Regions from separate parts of the Pelosinus fermentans DSM 17108 genome, predicted to be linked through region 3. Evidence: riboswitches for the same ligand, from Rfam matches in the RefSeq annotation. Region 3 holds a riboswitch; each other region holds the start of a gene.
The links. A riboswitch is a leader RNA that binds a small molecule or an ion and turns the genes downstream of it on or off. The one in region 3 is predicted to bind cyclic di-GMP.
Positions count from the first base shown of each region.

Region 1: another riboswitch for cyclic di-GMP. It lies ahead of FR7_RS02010 (methyl-accepting chemotaxis protein); the one in region 3 lies ahead of cpaB (Flp pilus assembly protein CpaB).
Region 2: another riboswitch for cyclic di-GMP. It lies ahead of FR7_RS05870 (methyl-accepting chemotaxis protein); the one in region 3 lies ahead of cpaB (Flp pilus assembly protein CpaB).
Region 4: another riboswitch for cyclic di-GMP. It lies ahead of FR7_RS16375 (methyl-accepting chemotaxis protein); the one in region 3 lies ahead of cpaB (Flp pilus assembly protein CpaB).

Region 1 is NZ_AKVN02000001.1:433,591-438,353, forward strand. Features, by position in the region: gene FR7_RS02000 (glycoside hydrolase family 94 protein) at 1-958, shown strand, start outside; gene FR7_RS02005 (hypothetical protein) at 1,390-1,791, shown strand; cyclic di-GMP riboswitch class I at 2,037-2,122, shown strand; gene FR7_RS02010 (methyl-accepting chemotaxis protein) at 2,267-4,288, shown strand; gene dcuC (C4-dicarboxylate transporter DcuC) at 4,651-4,763, shown strand, end outside.
Region 2 is NZ_AKVN02000001.1:1,328,490-1,333,252, forward strand. Features, by position in the region: gene FR7_RS05860 (methyl-accepting chemotaxis protein) at 1-1,235, shown strand, start outside; gene FR7_RS05865 (YibE/F family protein) at 1,595-2,716, shown strand; cyclic di-GMP riboswitch class I at 2,790-2,875, shown strand; gene FR7_RS05870 (methyl-accepting chemotaxis protein) at 2,957-4,663, shown strand.
Region 3 is NZ_AKVN02000001.1:1,755,704-1,760,466, forward strand. Features, by position in the region: gene FR7_RS23800 (hypothetical protein) at 362-499, shown strand; gene FR7_RS07780 (hypothetical protein) at 827-1,216, opposite strand; gene FR7_RS07785 (prepilin peptidase) at 1,819-2,466, opposite strand; cyclic di-GMP riboswitch class I at 2,697-2,780, shown strand; gene cpaB (Flp pilus assembly protein CpaB) at 2,899-3,780, shown strand; gene FR7_RS07795 (type II and III secretion system protein family protein) at 3,793-4,763, shown strand, end outside.
Region 4 is NZ_AKVN02000001.1:3,527,932-3,532,694, forward strand. Features, by position in the region: gene FR7_RS16370 (GntR family transcriptional regulator) at 1-244, opposite strand, end outside; gene FR7_RS16375 (methyl-accepting chemotaxis protein) at 476-2,443, opposite strand; cyclic di-GMP riboswitch class I at 2,542-2,627, opposite strand; gene FR7_RS16380 (hypothetical protein) at 2,914-3,267, shown strand; gene crcB (fluoride efflux transporter CrcB) at 3,277-3,651, opposite strand; fluoride riboswitch at 3,763-3,825, opposite strand; gene FR7_RS16390 (efflux RND transporter permease subunit) at 3,948-4,763, opposite strand, start outside.

The DNA.
Region 1 (4,763 bases), 1.3 Mb from region 3:
CGGCGCTGAAGGCCGCGGTGAGAGCGTATGGCTTGGTTGGTTTCTCTGTGACGTGCTAAATCGGTTTGCGGATTTATGCCGGCAGCGCGGTGCTGTAGAGCAGGCAGAACGCTGCCTGGACATATGCAGGCAATTGACAGCCTCTCTTGATCAGCATGCCTGGGACGGACAGTGGTACCGGCGGGCTTTCACTGACGCCGGACAATGGCTGGGTTCTATCTATAACGAGGAGTGCCGTATTGACGCCATCGCCCAGTCATGGTCGGTTATTTCAGGGGCGGCGCCACAAGAAAAGGCACTGCAGGCAATGCAGTCATTCGACCGTGAACTGGTGGACCGGGATCTTTCGGTTGTGCGTCTTTTAACACCGGCTTTTGACAGCACAGATCCGAGCCCCGGCTATATTCAGGGCTACCCGCCCGGTATCCGGGAGAACGGAGCCCAGTATACTCATGGCGTTATCTGGAGTATTATCGCCTGGTGCGGGCTTGGCAACGGAGATAAGGCTTTAGAATTATTCCAAATGTTAAATCCTCTCAATCACACACGCACACCTAATGAAGTACGGCAGTATGCGGGCGAACCCTACGCCATTGCGGCGGACGTTTATACAGCGGAGCCGCACCGGGGGCGCGCCGGCTGGACGTGGTACACTGGTGCTGCCGGATGGATGTATCAGGCGGGAGTTGAATCGATTCTCGGCCTTCGTCGCCGTGGTGACCGCCTGTACATTTGCCCGTGTATTCCTTGCGAATGGCCAGGGTTTTCCGTCAGCTACCGTTTTGGTAATAGCTCCTACCATATTACTGTTGAAAATCCGTCCCATAAGTCCGTTGGTGGGATTGCTTTACAAATTGATGGACAGGAAGTTGTACTTACGGAGCGAGATATGAAGGATGGTCCTTACGTTATAATGGGCGATGACGGGCAGCCCCATCACGTTGTTATGACGATGTAATAAACTTCTCAAGGGAACGACTAATTCCATCGGTATATCCCATCTTTTATGCAAATCGTAGACAATGAAAGTAACAAAAGCAGTGAGTCCAGCTAACTAAAGTCATTGACCTTAGTTAGCTGGACTCACTGCTTCTTCAGGCGGCAACCAGCGCCAGAAGGAGGGTGATTGCGAAGCATGGGGGACGGTTCCGTCGCTTCTCCTACTTTTAAGGCGTAATTTAATTATGAGAAGCAAGAGAACCGTCATCATCGCTTCTGCAAAAATTTACAAAGAAGTAAAGATAGTACACACTTTATACGATAATAATAATAGAAGGTGTCAAGTCATTCTACGTGATGATTGTTTTTACGCTATCAGGTCAGTAAAAATAGCGAAGCATTGATTGTTTGCTTTTTAAATAAATTTGATAAAGGGAATGGTGATTCGTTATGAGTTTGGGTATAACTGGGGTTTCTTTTTCGCCACAAAGGAAGTCTAGTCTGGAGCAAAGTGATAAGAGCGAGGTGAATAGTAATCAGGGTAAAAGGCAATACGTTACGCAACAAGAAGGAGACTATGAATGCACTTATGTAGTTATAGGAGAAGACTTCAAGATTTTGATAGGCAGGGTTGCTAAAAATAAGGACGAAGACAAAGATGCGTCAAAAACGGAAGCGGTGGATGATAAGAATATTCATGGACTTATGAATAATGATCAAACATTGATGGGGTATCAACTGACAGCAAAGACGGCGCTTCCTGATAATAAATTACAAGAAAGAATACAAGCTGAAGAAAATTATGCTGCAAGTTCTTATTATGATATTGCTAAAGTCGATGCCAGAGGATAGTAAGCCTTTATGTAGTAAGAATGTCTTTCTAGCCTAAAGTTTTATCTCAGCGGTTTGGCAAGTAAAGTAATGGCAAATCAATCATGATTGCCAGCACAGAAGGCAATCAATTTATACCTAGTAATGATGAGCTAAAGATTGGGTTAATTATTTTGGGACACGGAACCTGTCCCTGTGTCCCAACGCTGTATTTCTGCGTTCATTGACGAAACAGGTTATTGGGTGTAGAATAAACAATATTGAAAAGAATATTTTGGCAAACCAATTGAAAGGTTGGGACGCAAAGCTATGGGTCTAAAGACGAGTTGTCTATGATTGCCAGGTTGCTAGTGAATCATAAATTAAGTGAATCGTGATGAGTTAATTAGCACCTGCCTTGGGCGGGTGCTATTTTTTTTGGCGGGATAGGTCGGGTTTCATATAGTAATTTGGCAATTTGGATGATAAGTGAAAAATGGATGGAGGAGAATTATTTATGAATTTGCTTATATGGATAAAGAAAAGTATTCAGGTAAAGGTTACAGCTGTTTTAGTAATTGGACTATTAATAACATTAAGCATTCTAGGAGTATGTAATTTCTACAATGCAAAAAGCATATTGGTTTCAGGTGTTGAGGAGGATCTTGTTCATCGGGCAGATGCCTATGCTGAAGACATTGGGACGTGGAAAGATACTCGTGAAATTGAGGTTTCCATATTGGCAACGAATCAAAGTGTTGTTAACGGAGATACCCAGGGGGCACTTGCTTATTTAAAAGAAGAGACCAAGCGAAATCCTATTTATTCACGGTTTTGGCTTGTAGATGCAAAGGGGCAATCCATTCATACATCAGGGGATAGAACAAATATCGCTGATCGTGAATATTTTAAACAGGTCATGTCAACTGGTAAAGTGACAACTACCGATCCAATTATCTCTAAGGCTGATGGTAAATTGGTGGTTTCTGTGGTTGCGCCAATCAAAAAGAATAACCAGGTTATAGGGGCTCTTGGCGGTACAGTGCCTATTGATGCTCTCATTTCACGTGTGAATCAAATTAAGGTTGCACAAAGCGGTTATGCCTATGTAATTCAGGGCGATGGTTTAACCATCATTCATCCTGATAAAGACCAAATCATGAAGACGAATATATTAAAGGATCCTAATGCAAAAGATCAGCTTAAAAATATAATGAATAAAATGGTCAATGCGGAAACCGGAACTGGTAATTACGCAGACGAGGGCGTTACGAAGTACATTGCTTTCGCTCCTATTCCTGGAACGAATTGGAGCTTGGGGATCAATGTACCGGAAGAAGAAATTCTTGTGAAATTGGCCCCCTTTCTAAGATCCTCCTTTATTACAATTGGTTTGATTCTTATTGCTGCTTGTGGTTTTGGTATTTTAGTTTCAAGGAAAATAACAAGGCCGATTATAAGAATGAATAAAGCAATTGAAAAAATGGCAGAAGGTGACTTAACCTTACAAGTAGCTGCTCTAGGTATGACGGCCGCACAGAGTGCCGATGGTAAAGACGAATTAGATGCAATGGAGATCCATTTTGATACGATGGTAAAAAAAATACGCAGTTTGGTTCAACAAATTGCTACTTCAGCAGAACTGGTAGCAGCATCATCCGAGGAACTTACGGCAAGTGCAGAACAATCCTCTGTAGCTGCCAATCAAATCGCTGAAACGATAACGGAAGTAGCTTCAGGCAGTACACTACAAATAAAAGCAGTAGATGTTGCCGAGGATGCTGTTGAAAAGATGTCTGCTAGTATACAGCAGGTAGCTGCTCACTCTGGAAATGTAGCAGCTACTGCTGAAAAGACGGCGCTTGCTGCTCAAGATGGCGGTAAGGCAATCGAAGATACTACAAAACAGATGGAGAATATTGAGAAAACAGTAATGAACTCAGCTCAGGTAGTCGAGAAACTTGGCAATCGTTCAAAAGAGATTGGTCAAATTGTCGATACCATTGCTGGAATTGCCGGTCAAACAAATCTCCTTGCATTGAATGCTGCAATCGAGGCAGCACGTGCTGGTGAACAGGGCAGAGGGTTCGCGGTGGTAGCGGAAGAAGTTCGTAAACTAGCTGAACAATCCCAGGACGCAGCAAAACATATTGCAGTACTAATTGGTGAAATTCAAGGTGATACTGATAAAGCAGTTAACGTAATGGCCGAGGGGACGAATGAAGTCAAGCGAGGTTCAGAAGTAGTTCATATTGCAGGCAAGGCTTTCGGGGAGATATTGAAATTAATTGAACAGGTTTCCAATCAAATCCGGGATATTTCTGCTGCAATTCAACAGGTAGCAGGCGGCAGTGAGCAAATTGTTTCCTCAATTAAAGAAATCGACAGAATTAATGGTGAGACAACTGGATATACCCAGACTGTTTCTGCCTCAGCCCAAGAGCAGTCTGCATCAATGGAAGAGATTGCTGCCTCTAGTGAAGCGTTAGCTAAAATGTCTGAGGAACTTCGCTCTATTATAGCCCAATTTAAAGTATAAATATTTCTTTCAAGGCTACTCATCATCTACCTTATTAGTAGATGATGGGGATTCTCTTTAAATTTAATATAAAGATTAGCGTTAGATTTGTTATGTGGATAGCGAACCTGTCCCCGTGTCTCATTGAAAAGGGATTCACCCCTTGACTATATGAGGCTGACTGACAGTAATGTCTGCAGATGTTGTAGATTTTTGTCTAAACATATGATATAATTATGTCAATAGCAAGGGCGCTGTTTTCTTAAGAAAAAACAGCGTCTTTTTAGTTTAATTCAGCAAGAAAGGAAGGGGGATAGATTTATTTGAAATAAGAAGTTACATAAATGTTTTTATAAATTTTTTTAGAGGGAGAGAATTTTTTTATGATGACTGCTGTTGGTATTATTGTAGTAATTGTTACAGTTTACTTTTTGATCAAGCGTTATGATGCGCGACTGGTATTATTAGCTTCTGGTATTATTATGGCTTGTGTGGC
Region 2 (4,763 bases), 430 kb from region 3:
AAAAAAACATGATTGATACCGTAAAGTTTTTAACCGAACGAATGGATCTTAGAATACAACAAAATATTGATGCAACAGAAAACATGCAGATGCTGCTTGGAATTTTAGATGTAATTATCTTAATCTTGGCTTGCATTTTGGCGATCTTTTTGGCACGGCGTATTTCCAAACCTCTTGGGAAAGTAGCTGCATCAGCCCAAAGTATCGCCAGCGGTGATTTGCGAGTGGTTAATATTCAATATACTGCCAAAGATGAGATTGGCGATATGGTTCAAGCATTTACGGCTATGACTGATAATCTGCGCAATGTGGTAGGACAGGTGTCGAAATCTGCTGAGCAAGTAGCAGCAGCCAGTGAAGAATTAACAGCCAGTTCTGAGCAGTCCGCTCAAGCGGCAGGTCAAGTTGCTGAAACGGTTACGAATGTAGCCAGCGGTGCATCCAGCCAACTGGTGACAGTAGACCAAACGGTTTCAGTCGTAGGGGATATGGCATCAGCCATTACTCATATTGCCAACAATGCCAATCAGATATCTGCAAAATCAGAGGAAACGGCTCAGGTGGCAAGTGATGGTGGAGAGGCAGTGAACCTGGCAACGAAACAAATGCAGATCATTGAAGAGTCCGTTGCCCAATCCGCACAAGTCGTACAGCAATTAGGGATAAGTTCGCAGCAGATTGGTGAAATTGTCGATGTCATCAGCGGCATTGCCGGGCAGACCAACTTATTGGCGCTTAATGCTGCTATAGAGGCAGCCAGAGCTGGCGAGCAAGGACGAGGTTTTGCAGTGGTAGCTGATGAAGTACGAAAGCTAGCTGAGCAGTCCCAAGAAGCAGCGCAAAGAATCGCTGTCATTATCCGTGACATCCAAGCAGAGACTGGTAAAGCAGTAGCAGCCATGAATCAGGGAACGATTGAAGCCTCCAAAGGCACAGAGATTATTACGAGTGCTGGTGAACGATTTCATGCTATTACTACAATGATTGAACAGTTAAATGGTCAGATCCAGGATATTGGTACAGCTGCTGAGAAACTTTCCATTTCCAGCGGTGATGTTGTTTCTTCTGTAGATAGTGTGAAAAGCATAGCAGGTAATACAGCAGGAGATACCCAGACTATTTCGGCGGCAACAGAAGAACAATCTGCTTCTATGGAGGAAATTGCATCTTCCAGCCAAGCCTTAGCTAGTATGGCAAACGAATTGCAAGTTGTTGTTTCTCAATTTCGCCTATAAGTAAAAATTGGAGAATGACTTCTTAAATAAGGTTTTATCCTAGCTAGGTACCTTTCTCGTGAGGAATAGGTGCCTAGTTTTTCTTATAGTCTAAAAGTATAATTTGCTTCAAGGGACAACGTTAAACACAGAGACTGTGTTTCAAAATGGCTATGTTTTAAAGGGGGCGTCAGTCTTTTTCTTATTGCTTAGTCCGGTTTGCAGGAAAATATGTAGGTAGTAGTCGAATTTCTTAGATTAGGATTGTAAGAGTGTGATTCTAATTAATAGTGGAAGCATAAATTGCCTCTCAGGATAACATTATGCTTCTATTCATGTACGGCTATCACATTATATTTTTTATAACAAGGAGATCTTAAATGAAATTAAGACGCATTTTTCCCAGCTATATTTTAGTCGCTTTCATAGCCTGTTTACTTTTTGGTACCCTGCCCGTTCTAGGGGCAGGAAGTAATGCGGAATCCATTGAGTATGTAAATGGTGTAGTATTGACTATACAATCTTTGGATGTCACACCCAATAAAAAAGTAGGTATCAGCAGTAAAAGTTTAGTTACAGTCCTGCTCACGTCAGGAGCGGAGTCAGGTAAACAAGTACAAAGCATTAATTATATTACGAATCAGCCTTTATTTGACATCATTCCCAGCCCTGGCGATAAAATTATTCTTGCTGTAAGTGAAGTGCAGAATGAAAAACAGTATCATATTGCTGATTATAATCGTCTTTTTCCTACGTATGTCCTGGTTGGCCTCTTTGTTTTATCTTTATTAATTCTAGGGAAGACTATAGGTATCAAAACAATTTTTGTTATTTGTTTTTCGGTGGTCGTTATTCTTAAAGGTATGGTTCCTTTAATCCTAAATTATCATTGGAATTTTATCATTGCTACGATGCTTGTTTGTGCAGTGATTACAGCCATTACTCAAATTACCATTAGCGGCTGGAATGCAAAGACCTGGGGTGCTATTTTAGGAACCGTTGGCGGCGTACTTATCGCTGGTGTATTGGCTGCTATTTCGATTTCCTGGATGCATCTGACTGGGCTGGATAGTGAAGAAGCAATGATGCTAAAGGTGACGACTCTCACCTTTATGAACTTTCAAGAGGTACTATTTGCAGGCATTATTCTAGGATCATTAGGTGCTGTTATGGATGTTACCATATCCATTGCGTCGACTCAATACGAGATCAAGCAGTCTTGTCCTCATTATGGTTTTGCTGAAATATTCAACTCTGGTATCAATGTTGGGCGTGATGTTATGGGAACGATGGCAAATACCTTGATTTTGGCTTATACTGGCAGCTCCTTGCCTCTGATATTTTTGATTGCATCACAAGATAGTGTATCATTCATGCGAATTATGAATTTGAACATTGTCGCAACAGAGATCACAAGAGCCCTCACGGGAAGCATAGGGCTTATTTGCTCCATACCCCTAACAGCGATTATTACAGCATTTCTTTTGAGTCGAAAGTCGTGATATATACCCTTAATGCTAACAATCATGGGAGATGTTGACAGTTTATGTAATATAATGTAATATTGAGTAGAAAAATATATTGTGGCAAACTTATCAAAAGATAAGGACGCAAAGCCGTGGGTCTAAGGGAAGATATCCTATGATTGCCAGGTTGCCGATTCAATGTAGAATTGTAATTAGCACCAGTGCGTCTTGGCCTGGTGTTATATTTTTACATTTGTATTATTTTAGGAGGTTGGCGTGAAGCTAAAGGTTAAAGGGAAAATACTTGCAATTATCTTAATAATATCAATGGCAACACTTTTAGTTGGTTCTATCGGATATTATTATACCAACACGATGAGTAATGAAATGAAAATTATGTATAGTGAAAATCTGTTGTCGATTAAAAGGTTAAATGAAACGCGACATAATTTTAGAGCCGTCCATGGAATGATCCTGGAAATGATTTTTGGCAATCTCGATAAAGCAAGAGAAGATGCCTTGGTCACGCAGATGAAATCCTTATCGGCAGAAACAGACCAAACATTAAAGGCATATGAAAGTCAAAATTTGGGGTCCTTCGAACGAGAAAAGCTAGTAGTGCTAAAAGAAGCAATCGGTCAATATCGAACAGAGCGTCAAAAAGCTATCGAATTATCTCAGCAAGGGCGCAAGCAGGAAGCATATGTTTACTTCACCCAGCAGGCAGCCAGTAAATTGGAAATTGTCAATTCGACTCTTAAGGAGTTAGCTGACTTCATGTCAGATAAAAGTGAAAAGGCGAATAGTAAGGGGCAAGAGTATGCTGGATTTGCGGGAATCGTTATTTTCACATTAACAGGATTTTTTGTTCTACTCTGCTTGTTCTTAGGCTGGCGATTATCCAATGCAATTGCCAGAAGGTTAAAATCTGTTTGTATGTTTCTAAATGAGATCGAAAAAGGAAATCTTGGTGTAGAGAATATTAATGTGGTAGACCAGGATGAAATTGGTGATATTGGGGTTGGGTTAAATAGCATGGCTGGCAGCTTGCAGCGTTTGGTGCGCCAGGTCGCATCTTCATCTGAGCAAGTTGCTGCCTCGTCAGAAGAGCTGACAGCAAGCGCAGAGCAATCGGCTCAAGCTACGAATCAAGTAGCAGCGACGATTAGTGAAGTAGCACAGGGAGCTGAGCAGCAGGCAAGTGCAGTGAATGTTACGACTGTTGTAGTGCAGCAGCTTTCTGCAGGCATTGAGAAAGTTGCTGAGAATTCAGCAATCATAAGCGGCGTATCCGATCAAACCTCTAAAGCTACCCAAGATGGTACACAAGCCGTAAATGCGGCAATTAGTCAGATGGAAATCGTAGAGAAAACGGTGACTAAGTCAGCTCAAGTGGTGACGAGACTGGGAGAACGATCCAAAGAAATTGGACAGATTGTCGATACGATATCGGGAATTTCTGCTCAGACTAATCTTCTAGCGCTAAATGCTGCTATAGAAGCTGCACGGGCAGGTGAACATGGCAGGGGCTTTGCTGTTGTTGCTGAGGAAGTTCGTAAGTTGGCAGAGCAGTCCCAAGAAGCCGCCAAGAAAATTGCCGATTTAATTACGGAAACCCAGTCGGATACCGAAGAAGCAGTGGTTGCGATGAAGGAAGGCAGCCATGAGGTTAATGTAGGAGCACAAGTGGTTAATACCGCAGGGCAAGCTTTTAGGGATATATCAGCACTCATTGACCAATTAGCGATGCATATAAAAGAGACTTCAACTTCTATTGAAGAGATGGCTTCTGGCAGTAAACAGATTGTGGAATCGGTACATGACATTGATACGATTAGTCAAGAAACGGTTGGCAGGACACAAATCGTGTCTGCCGCCACCGAAGAGCAGTCGGCATCTATGGAAGAAATTGCTGCGTCCAGCCAAGCATTAGCTAAAATGGCAGAAGAACTTCAAGGGATTGTTAGACAATTTAGAATGTAGAAAATCTACCTGAATAGAAAACCTTTCTATAATACATAAAAAAACCCTACAGAGGAGACTTTTTTAGTGTCTCCTCTGTAGGGGATATTTTATATTAGAA
Region 3 (4,763 bases):
GATTCTCCTGGAGGTTGCCATAATACACCATTTAAGGATGTAATGCACAACATATCAAGGCGGTTCCCGGGCGAAAGACGGATGTCAAAGATGCGGAATGGATCGCAGATGTAGAGCTGCAGAGGAATTTCAGTAAAGATGCTGCAGTAATTTATGAGCACCATTTTGGTGATAATAGATCAGGATGGGAAGTAAAATATACTGGAATCGGATAAGTTATTTTTCTTGTCTTAAGTAAATCGGCAAGCACTTGCCAATTTAAAAATCACCACCTTGCTCTTATGAGTTTGCGATATTTTTGTGTTTTATCACTTTTAACACCTCAAAAACATATTATGTTATAATAAGGAGGTGTTAATTTATGTCATACGGAAATTGCCATGAAGACGAAAATAGAATAGAAAGATTAGAACTTGAAGTCGAAGAGATAGAAAGAATAGAACAAGAGCTCTTTCGAATAATTCGTGAATTGGCTGATGAAGATGATTGTCGTAGATAACTTTTAGGTTAGCCCGCCAGTGTAATTGGCGGACTTTACATATGTACTATGCGAGCAACAAGCACAGGACAAAAAACGTACTGCAAAACAAGCTTGATCTTAGTAATCAAAATACTGAAATGTTGGCGAACTTTATAACTTCATCAGATTTCATTCTGATCCCTCAGTCTTAATTTATTGAAATAAGGTATTCTCAACTTAGGAAAAGGTTCTTTTTTATTTCAGATAATACTATCTTCAATTTTAAAAGAGAATTGCTTGGCTTTGGCAAGGGAAAAGCTGTCGTCAGCGATATTATTATATCGCTAATGCGACAGCCTCATCTACTCATTTTAAAAACTTTATAGTAACATTATGGACGTATTTCATTTTAGTCGTAATTGGATCTTTGATAAAATTCGGTTCATCTGCAATCATGTTTTCAACAGTACTTTTTTCAAGAATTACATATGGCTTAACGATTCCAAAAGGAGTATGTATTTCTGAAGAAAGTGCCCCAGCTTCAAGATGAGAAATGGTTGCTCCATTGAAATAAACAGTGTACTCACCAATGGTACTTTCGTTTAGGGTAATGCGTATCCCTATGTGGTTCTTCTTGTCAGACATTATTTTTTCGGCAATTGAATATAGCGAACTATGGTTATTCATAAACGCTTCAAATGTACGCTTGTAAAAAGGCATAAACTCTTCCTGCATTAACTTGTCTGCATCAGCCATATAATCCCTCCATAAATTTGTTGTTTTTTTATTCTAACCCATAATCAAATTATTATTTGCTCATAAATAAAAACATCATGAAAACAATAAGAATATTACAGCCGTGGGCGAGTCCAATCGCCTGCGGTGCTAAAAAGATAGAAACTAGATCCTAGGCAACTAGCTACAATGCCATACGATTCAGGAAGACTATACCAAGTATGGAACTGTTTACTTCCATGGTGGAAAAAGAATTATGGAACTAAGATTAGGGAAAGTAATTGCAATAGCCGGCCTAGCGGATTGTCTTGAATAATCGGAAAAATATCGCAAAAAGAATAACTGATATGAAACTGCCTGAAGAACATATGAGAGAACGGGTTTATAAAGCTTTAACATTAATTATGGGGAACAGCCTATACTACTCTTGGTCATATGTATATAGTAATGTTCCTCCGCAATGAATCCGTATATATTTGAATAATATGCTTCTAGAAAACCATAGATACGTTTAGTTTGACTAGTTGATGATAAGCAACAAAAAGGATTAGAGAATATTATAGGTTTTTAAAAGGAAAGAGCAGTCTAAGGATATTTGGGTCTCTGATGTGTGGCACTATTATTCAGCATAATAAAGTGGCAATCGCACTGAGTGCGAAATAAGGACCGTAAGAGATAGTATCTTTGGGTCCTTTTATTTTCCCGAGCAGTAATACGGCACTAACAAATCCGCCGCTTAAAAAACCTAGAAATAAGGTAAATAATAATTTATCAGTACCTAGCCAGAGTCCGAGGACAAAAAGTAGTTTGATGTCACCACCGCCAACACCGCCTTTGGTTATAATTGCTAAAAGCAATAAAATACCGCCGCCAATCACTGCAGCAAAAAGACGGTTTAAAAGTAACGCTGGTAAAAATGGAGAAAAGCACAAGGCTAATACAAACAAGGGGAAAAGAATCTTGTCCAAAATGACCTGCTGTTCAAAATCCATGATACTGATGAGTACCATGAAAGTGATGAATATCCATAAAATAGCAAGCTGCAATCCATCAATCATTAAATAATAACTTAGGCTATAAAAGAAAAAAAGCAAACTAAACAAGTTTATTTCTCGCTTGATATGAGAGCCTGGCAATTTTTCAGGTTTTTCTAAGATAGAGATGGATTGGCATAAATAATATTGCATTATTTTCGATAGTAGTCGACTTACAATAAGTGTAAATATCACAAACAATAAAAAAATACATAAAAATTCAATTTGTTCAGACATAGAGGTCCGCCTTTCAAAGGAACCAGATTGCTATCTGGCATTATGTTCATTATATAATAAAATTTAAAAAAATATAAGAAAATCCCGGAACACTCTTGCCAATTATATTGATATTAAATAATTGTTATGATTTGCTAATTTTTTTATTATTTTTATCTGAAGGGTCTTGTATATTTTGCTGTAATGAACTATTATTAGCATAAATATTTACAATTGTTTTAGAACAAAAAAATTATAATTGGCAAACTTGTCGAAAGATAAGGACGCAAAGCCGTGGGTCTAAAGAGCTATTCTATGACTGCCTGGTTGCATAAATAAATGATATACAATTTTAGTTGTATTCTTTTTATGCAACCGGGTATTTTTACGTTTTAGAGAAAAGGAATATTTTGGTAAATATATTCCGTATGATTTTTGCTGGGAGGATTTATTTTGAATTTGTCTGAACTGCCTAAAAGTATAATGGAAAAAATGACACCGAAGCAGCTGATTCTATTGGCTTTTGCGGCGAGTTTTTTAGTAGCATTACTGCTTTATTTTTATTTGTCAGGATTAGAAGATCATCAGCAGAAAAAGGCACAAGTATTTACAGATGTAGTTATAGCGGTAAAGGATATTCCTGAAAGAAGCGTAATACAAGAAGAAATGCTGAAAACCGTTCAGATGCCAACAGATTTGATACAACCCGATGCAATTATGGAGTTGAAATCCGCAGTGGGAAAAACTACTAAAATTAAAATTCTACAAGGGGATTCCGTAACGGCGAAAAAGTTATTTACCGATGCCGGGATGGAAGGGTTTATCGGCAGTATTCCTTATGATAAACGCGCAATTTCCATTTCCATTACAGATACAACAGGAATTTCCGGTTTTGCCAAACCGGGAGATTATGTAGATGTAATGCTGATTACGGATAAGACCCAAAAGAATACAATTTCAGGTGAAATGATTTTACAGAGTATCCTTTTGCTGGCGATTAATAAGAGCAGCGATATTGTAGATGACAAAAAAGAGGCAAAAAAAGAACAAATGTCAACCGCAACGTTGGCCGTTTCTCCAAAAGATGCAGTCCAGCTTGCTGTGGCCCAGTCACAGGGAACAATCTATCTTGTGCTTCGACCTTTTAAACCTAAAGATAGCTTTATTCTCCAAACCGAAGTGCTAGCTCATCAGTATGGACAGGCAGCGGCAGAACCGGCGCCAGCCAGACCAGTTCAGGCTCCTTTGCCTCAGGAAACGCCAGTAATGAAAATACCGTCATACAGTATCCCTGTTATTCGCGGCAATGTGGTGAATACAGTTGAGGTACGATAAGGAGCAATGGCAATGAAGAAAATACCAAAAATATGCAGACAACTAATTTTTTTCGCCTGGGCTATGGTTTTCATGGCAGGGACTGCGATGGCTCAAGTAAGTATTTCAATGGATGTAAACCAGTCTACATGCCTTACTACCGGTGGGGAGATTACACGAGTTGCAATTGCCAATCCGGAAATTGCAGATATAACCATAATTTCCCAAGATGAGATGCTTGTTGTTGCAAAAAAAACGGGAACAACGACATTATACATATGGACAAATGATGGAATGCGTCAGGAATACGCAGTTAACATACGTGATCATGATACCCAAACCTCGATGGCAGTGGAAAAGATGATCGGCTATGCAGGGGTTGACGTAGAAAAGATAGGCAATAAGGTTTTGCTAAAAGGCAAAGTCAAAAATCAGCTGGAAAAAAGCCGTGCAGAAAAAATAGCAGAAATGTATGGTGAAAAGGTTGTTAATTTGCTGGAAATGACCCATCCTGATCAAATTCAGATTGAAGCGAAAATCTTGGAGATTTCCACAGACAAAGTGAAAAAATTAGGCATACAGTATGCTAATGCTTCCGATATTGATACAGACAGCGGAATCGTAACAATCGGGCAAACCGGTATGTTTGGCTTCGGACAGACCTTTTCCAATTCCCGTGATTCATCCAAGTCAAAGATGGGCGGTTATGCCGATATCAATGCAACGCTCCAGGCATTAATCACAAACGGTGATGCCCAAATTCTGTCCCAGCCAAGTATGGTTACCATGAGTGGCGAAAAAGCAAATATTCTTATCGGTGGGGAAATTCCAATTCCAATGAGTAATTCCGATGGGCAGATTACTGTAGAATGGCGGGAATACGGAATTAAACTTAATATTGAGCCAAGTGTTGATATAGACAATAAGATCACAAGTAAGGTGAATGCTGAAGTGAGTACACTTGACAGCTCTTCAGCGGCGGCGATTAATCTGAGCAGCGGCTT
Region 4 (4,763 bases), 1.8 Mb from region 3:
TCAGTTCACTCACAATAGCCCCTCTGTTAGGATAGAATTTTACTAAATCCTCCGCTTCCAAATTTTTTAATGCTTCTCGCAGGGCACTCATGCTTACATTGAACTGCAGAGCTAATTCTTCTTGTTTTAACTGTATTCCCCCCTGCAGATCACCATTTAAAATTCTTTCACGAAGAGCTTCTGTAATAGCAGTAGGTATACTGCGGTGTGAGATTGTATTCGTTTTATAATTATTATTTTTCATAGCATTATTATAACATGTAACAAATTTAATTTCGATTTTCGAAAATCTTTTCTTTATTATACGCTTCCCTGCCAATACAGTAAATAATATTATCGATTGTATACAGTATATATTCGATAATTATTGTTACTTTCATCTTCTAAAACTATTGATTCTGCACTATAAAAATGGGATATTTAGATTCTCACAGAATCTAAATATCCCTCTGGTGCTCTAGTTTTTTATAAAATCTTATATGGAGAACTTTCTTATTTCTTGTTGCAATTCTCCTGCCATGTTAGCTAATGCATGACTGGAAGAAGCGATTTCCTGCATGGATGCGGACTGTTCTTCTGTCGCTGCTGAGATGCTTTGTGTTTCGCCGGAAGTATTTTTCATAATACTTTCAATATCCTGTACAGCAGTAACAATTCTTTGACTGCCAGTCTTCATTTGTCCGATGGAATCGGTTATCTGATATACTTGACTGGCTACCTGACCAATAAGCAATTCAATCTGTTTAAAAGCTGCACCTGCAGCGCTTACAACTTCATTGCCAATCTCAACTTCTCTTGTACCATCCTTCATTGTTACTACAGCTTCATCTGTATCTGCTTGAATTTCATTAATCATATCCGCAATTTGTTTAGCCGCCTGCTGGGATTGTTCTGCTAATTTCCGCACTTCTTCTGCTACAACAGCAAATCCGCGTCCTTGTTCACCTGCACGTGCCGCCTCAATAGCCGCATTTAAGGCCAGCAAGTTGGTTTGCCCTGCAATTCCTGAAATGGTATCTACAATTTGTCCAATTTCTTTTGATCGTTCCCCTAACTTGGCTACGACTCCTGCAGATCCTGAAATTGTCTTTTCAATAATATTCATTTGATTTACAGCATTGAAAACAGCCTTACTTCCCTGACCTGCAGCCGCTGCGGCCTCTTCTGAAGTCAAATTAACGGTTGCAGCATTTGTGACAACAGACTGTATACTAGCCGACATATCCTCTACAGCCGCAGAAGTTCCATTGATTGCTTGCAGCTGCAATTCTGCCCCCTGTGCTACCTCCGTAATTGAAGCAGCCACTTGAGTAGATGCATGGGCAGATTGTTCCGCGCTGGCTGTAAGTTCTTCTGATGAAGCAGCTACATGTTCTGCTGTTTGAGCGATCGCCCTAATTAGATTACGCAGATTTTCTGCCATAGTAGAAAAATCTGCAGCAAGTTGGCCAATCTCATCATTTGTCTGAATCGTAAGGTTTTGTTCCGAAAGATCTCCTCCAGCCATACGTTGTGCAGATTGAGATAAGATTGCAACATTTTTGGTAATTCCGCTCGACAATCTCCAAGAAGCAGTCGCTGACAATAAGATGCCAAGCAAAGCAGTTAGTCCAAATTGATATCCTAAAGCCGTGACCTGACCATATACATCTTTTACGTCAACGGTGATCCCCATTGTCCAGCCAGTAGCAGGAATCTTGGTATAAATCATTAACTTCTCTGCTCCGTTTGCCTCATAGGTTTGCATACCTTTATCCTGGGCCAGCATTTCTTTTGCAAATTTTTGCAATACAGGATCTTCATGAATGTTCTTTGAAACTTGGACAGCATCCGGATGAGCTAAAATAATCCCCTGCTGATCAATAATGGTGCCATACCCTTTTCCATTTACCTTAACGTCTTTAATCTTTTCACTCAGCAAATCTAGGGCTATATCAATGCCAACAACACCGCGAAAATTTCCTGCCTCACTTTTTAATGGTACCCCTGCGGACACAATATATTTTTTGGTAAATGCATCAACATATGCATCCGTAAAGACGAGTTTATTTTTTTCTTTTGTCTGCTGATACCACCCACGTTTACGGGGATCATACCCTTCAGGCAGTGTCGTTCCTGAACCATCAATCATTTTACCATCTTCTAATCCGGCATATAGATCCAGTAAACTAGGATCTGCTTTGTAGTTTTGTACAAAAGAAACCGGGATTTCCCTATCACCTAACACAACTCGAATATTCTCACTTGTTGTCACTGCGGTTTGCGCCTTCGCCAATAACCAGCCGTCTAATTGAGTTGAATAGGTATTGGCAACTGAGAACATTTCATTCTTAATATTTTCCTCTACCTGACTTTTCGCATAAAAATACCCCATCGTCGTAGCTACTAATAAGACCAGACTCGTAATCGCCATCATCATTAAAAATTTCATTTTTAATTTCATATATACGCCCTCTCCTCTCTCCTAACATTCCAATAAATAAAATACTGAAATAAGTGCCTCAATATAAAAGATTGCCAAGTTACATCATAATCAACAAACGATGCAACCTGGCAATCATAGATGTAACATCCTTAGACCCATGGCTTTGCGTCCCCACCTTTAGGTTGGTTTGCTCATTATGGTATTTTCTTCTATGTTTTTCGACATTTTTCTTCAATTTCCTTTCGCTTTACCAAAAAAATAATAGAACCTCCCAATTGAAGCGGTCTGCTATGTACCATATTTACCGTTCGTTCATACTATAAACAGCCTAGTACTTCATCTGCATTAAAAACGCTGCTGCTTTAGCAGTCTTTTTCCGTACTGCTTCGTTGTCTCCGCCTTGCAGATCAAAAAAAATCCTCGCTAAATTATCTATAGTTTTAACGCAGATGAGGTACTAGAATGCTTAATGTAAGGGAAGTGTTATCTTGGTTTTAAAATCTGATTTTCAAGATACCTTAGAGTTTTTCATTTTCTCAAATCTTCCCATCCTTATGAACCCAGGTAACGCTATGAATGTAGTTGTTTCCAATGAAATCATTCCTACAGCTCCCACTCCTCCTCTTACTCCTACATCTGCGGTTCCAACTGTCGCCACAGCACCTGTACTTGTTATTACACCAGAGACGTTAAAAGCATTGCAATCGTATACGATAAACAATTATCCCGATATAGGACTTCCTCAGGATATTGCCCAAATCGCCAAAGATTTCATTGCAAATCTTCCCCCGCTCATCCCCATTACCCAAACTACAGCTGTTAGCACAGCTGTAACTATATAAGATATCGTATCAAACAAGTCTTGCAACGCCAATTCCGATCCATGTAGCTGCAAATCCAAGCAGAAGATTAAGCCCTATATTATATAACGCTATTATCACATTAGAGTCCTCCAGTACACGAAAGGTTTCGTAACTAAAAGATGAAAACGTAGTTAAACCACCAACAAAACCAACGGTAACCAGTAGCCGCCAATAGGGATTTACAATGAAACGTTCTGTCGTCAGCGTCATAAATATGCCGATAATAAAACACCCTGCCACATTTACAATAAGTGTTCCATAAGGAAAATCAGCTCCAAACCGCTCAGAAGCCCATAGGGAAACTAAATACCGAGCTGTCGCTCCAATACTTCCTCCAACGGCCACCGCTATGATTCTCAACATTCTTATCACCACCTCATCCTTTACGCATTATACTTTTATCCACGACCTCCAGCAAAAATTAAAAAGGATCTTTCTCTGCGTTTATTTACAAAAAAATAGACTCCTACCAATATGTTGGTAGGAGTCATTACTGCATCAGCAGATTTAATGGCGAACCCCATCGCCCCCAGTAACTTATCAGCACAAAATCAGTGAATACTGACGCAAGGTACTAGTTTATGAATTTTGCTGCTTTCATTATAGCAGACCTCTTAAATCGGCGTCAATAGGACACTTTTGTTGTCCATTTCTATTATTCAAATCGGTTCTTCTTTTGTTACTTTTTCCAATGGTGGAATTGTAACATCTACCTTTACTCTTCTTTTCATAAAATCATCCAATAATGAATATACAACTGGTACAACCACTAAGGTCAAAATAGTTGAGGTAACCAAACCGCCAATAATCGCATGAGCCATAGGAGCACGTGCTTCAGCTCCTGGTCCAATTCCTAATGCTAGTGGAAGCATCCCAAAAATCATTGCTGCAGTTGTCATCAGAATCGGACGCATCCGAACTACAGCCGCTTCTACTAATGCCTGATTTCGTTCGATTCCTTCTCCCATACGTTGTTTGGCAAAGTCAATCAGCAAAATCGCATTTTTGGTTACGAGACCCATCAACATAATAATCCCAATGAGAGACATCATGCTAAGCATACTGCCAGCAATTAGGAGACCCAATATTGCACCAATGATTGCCAGCGGTAAAGCCAGCATAATAGCGAAAGGCTCAATATAGCTTTCAAATTGAGCGGCAAGTACAAAAAAGATGAAGAGCACCGCAGCAGCCAATGCCATTAAAATACCGCTAAAGGCATCTGCCATCTGCTGTGATTGTCCGGTAGTTACAAACTTGTAGCCTTCTGGCAATTTAACCTCTGCTAACCTTTTGTCTAGCGCTGTGTTGAAATCCCCAAGAGAGACTCCACTTAAATTTGCGGAAATAGTAATTTGTCCCTGACGGTCATATCGCTTGATTTGGGTCGGACTTGTGGCATATACCATCTTAGTTACCTGTGACAGAGGAACCATAATCGCCTGCCCATTTTTATCTCGATTCGAGCTTGCTGC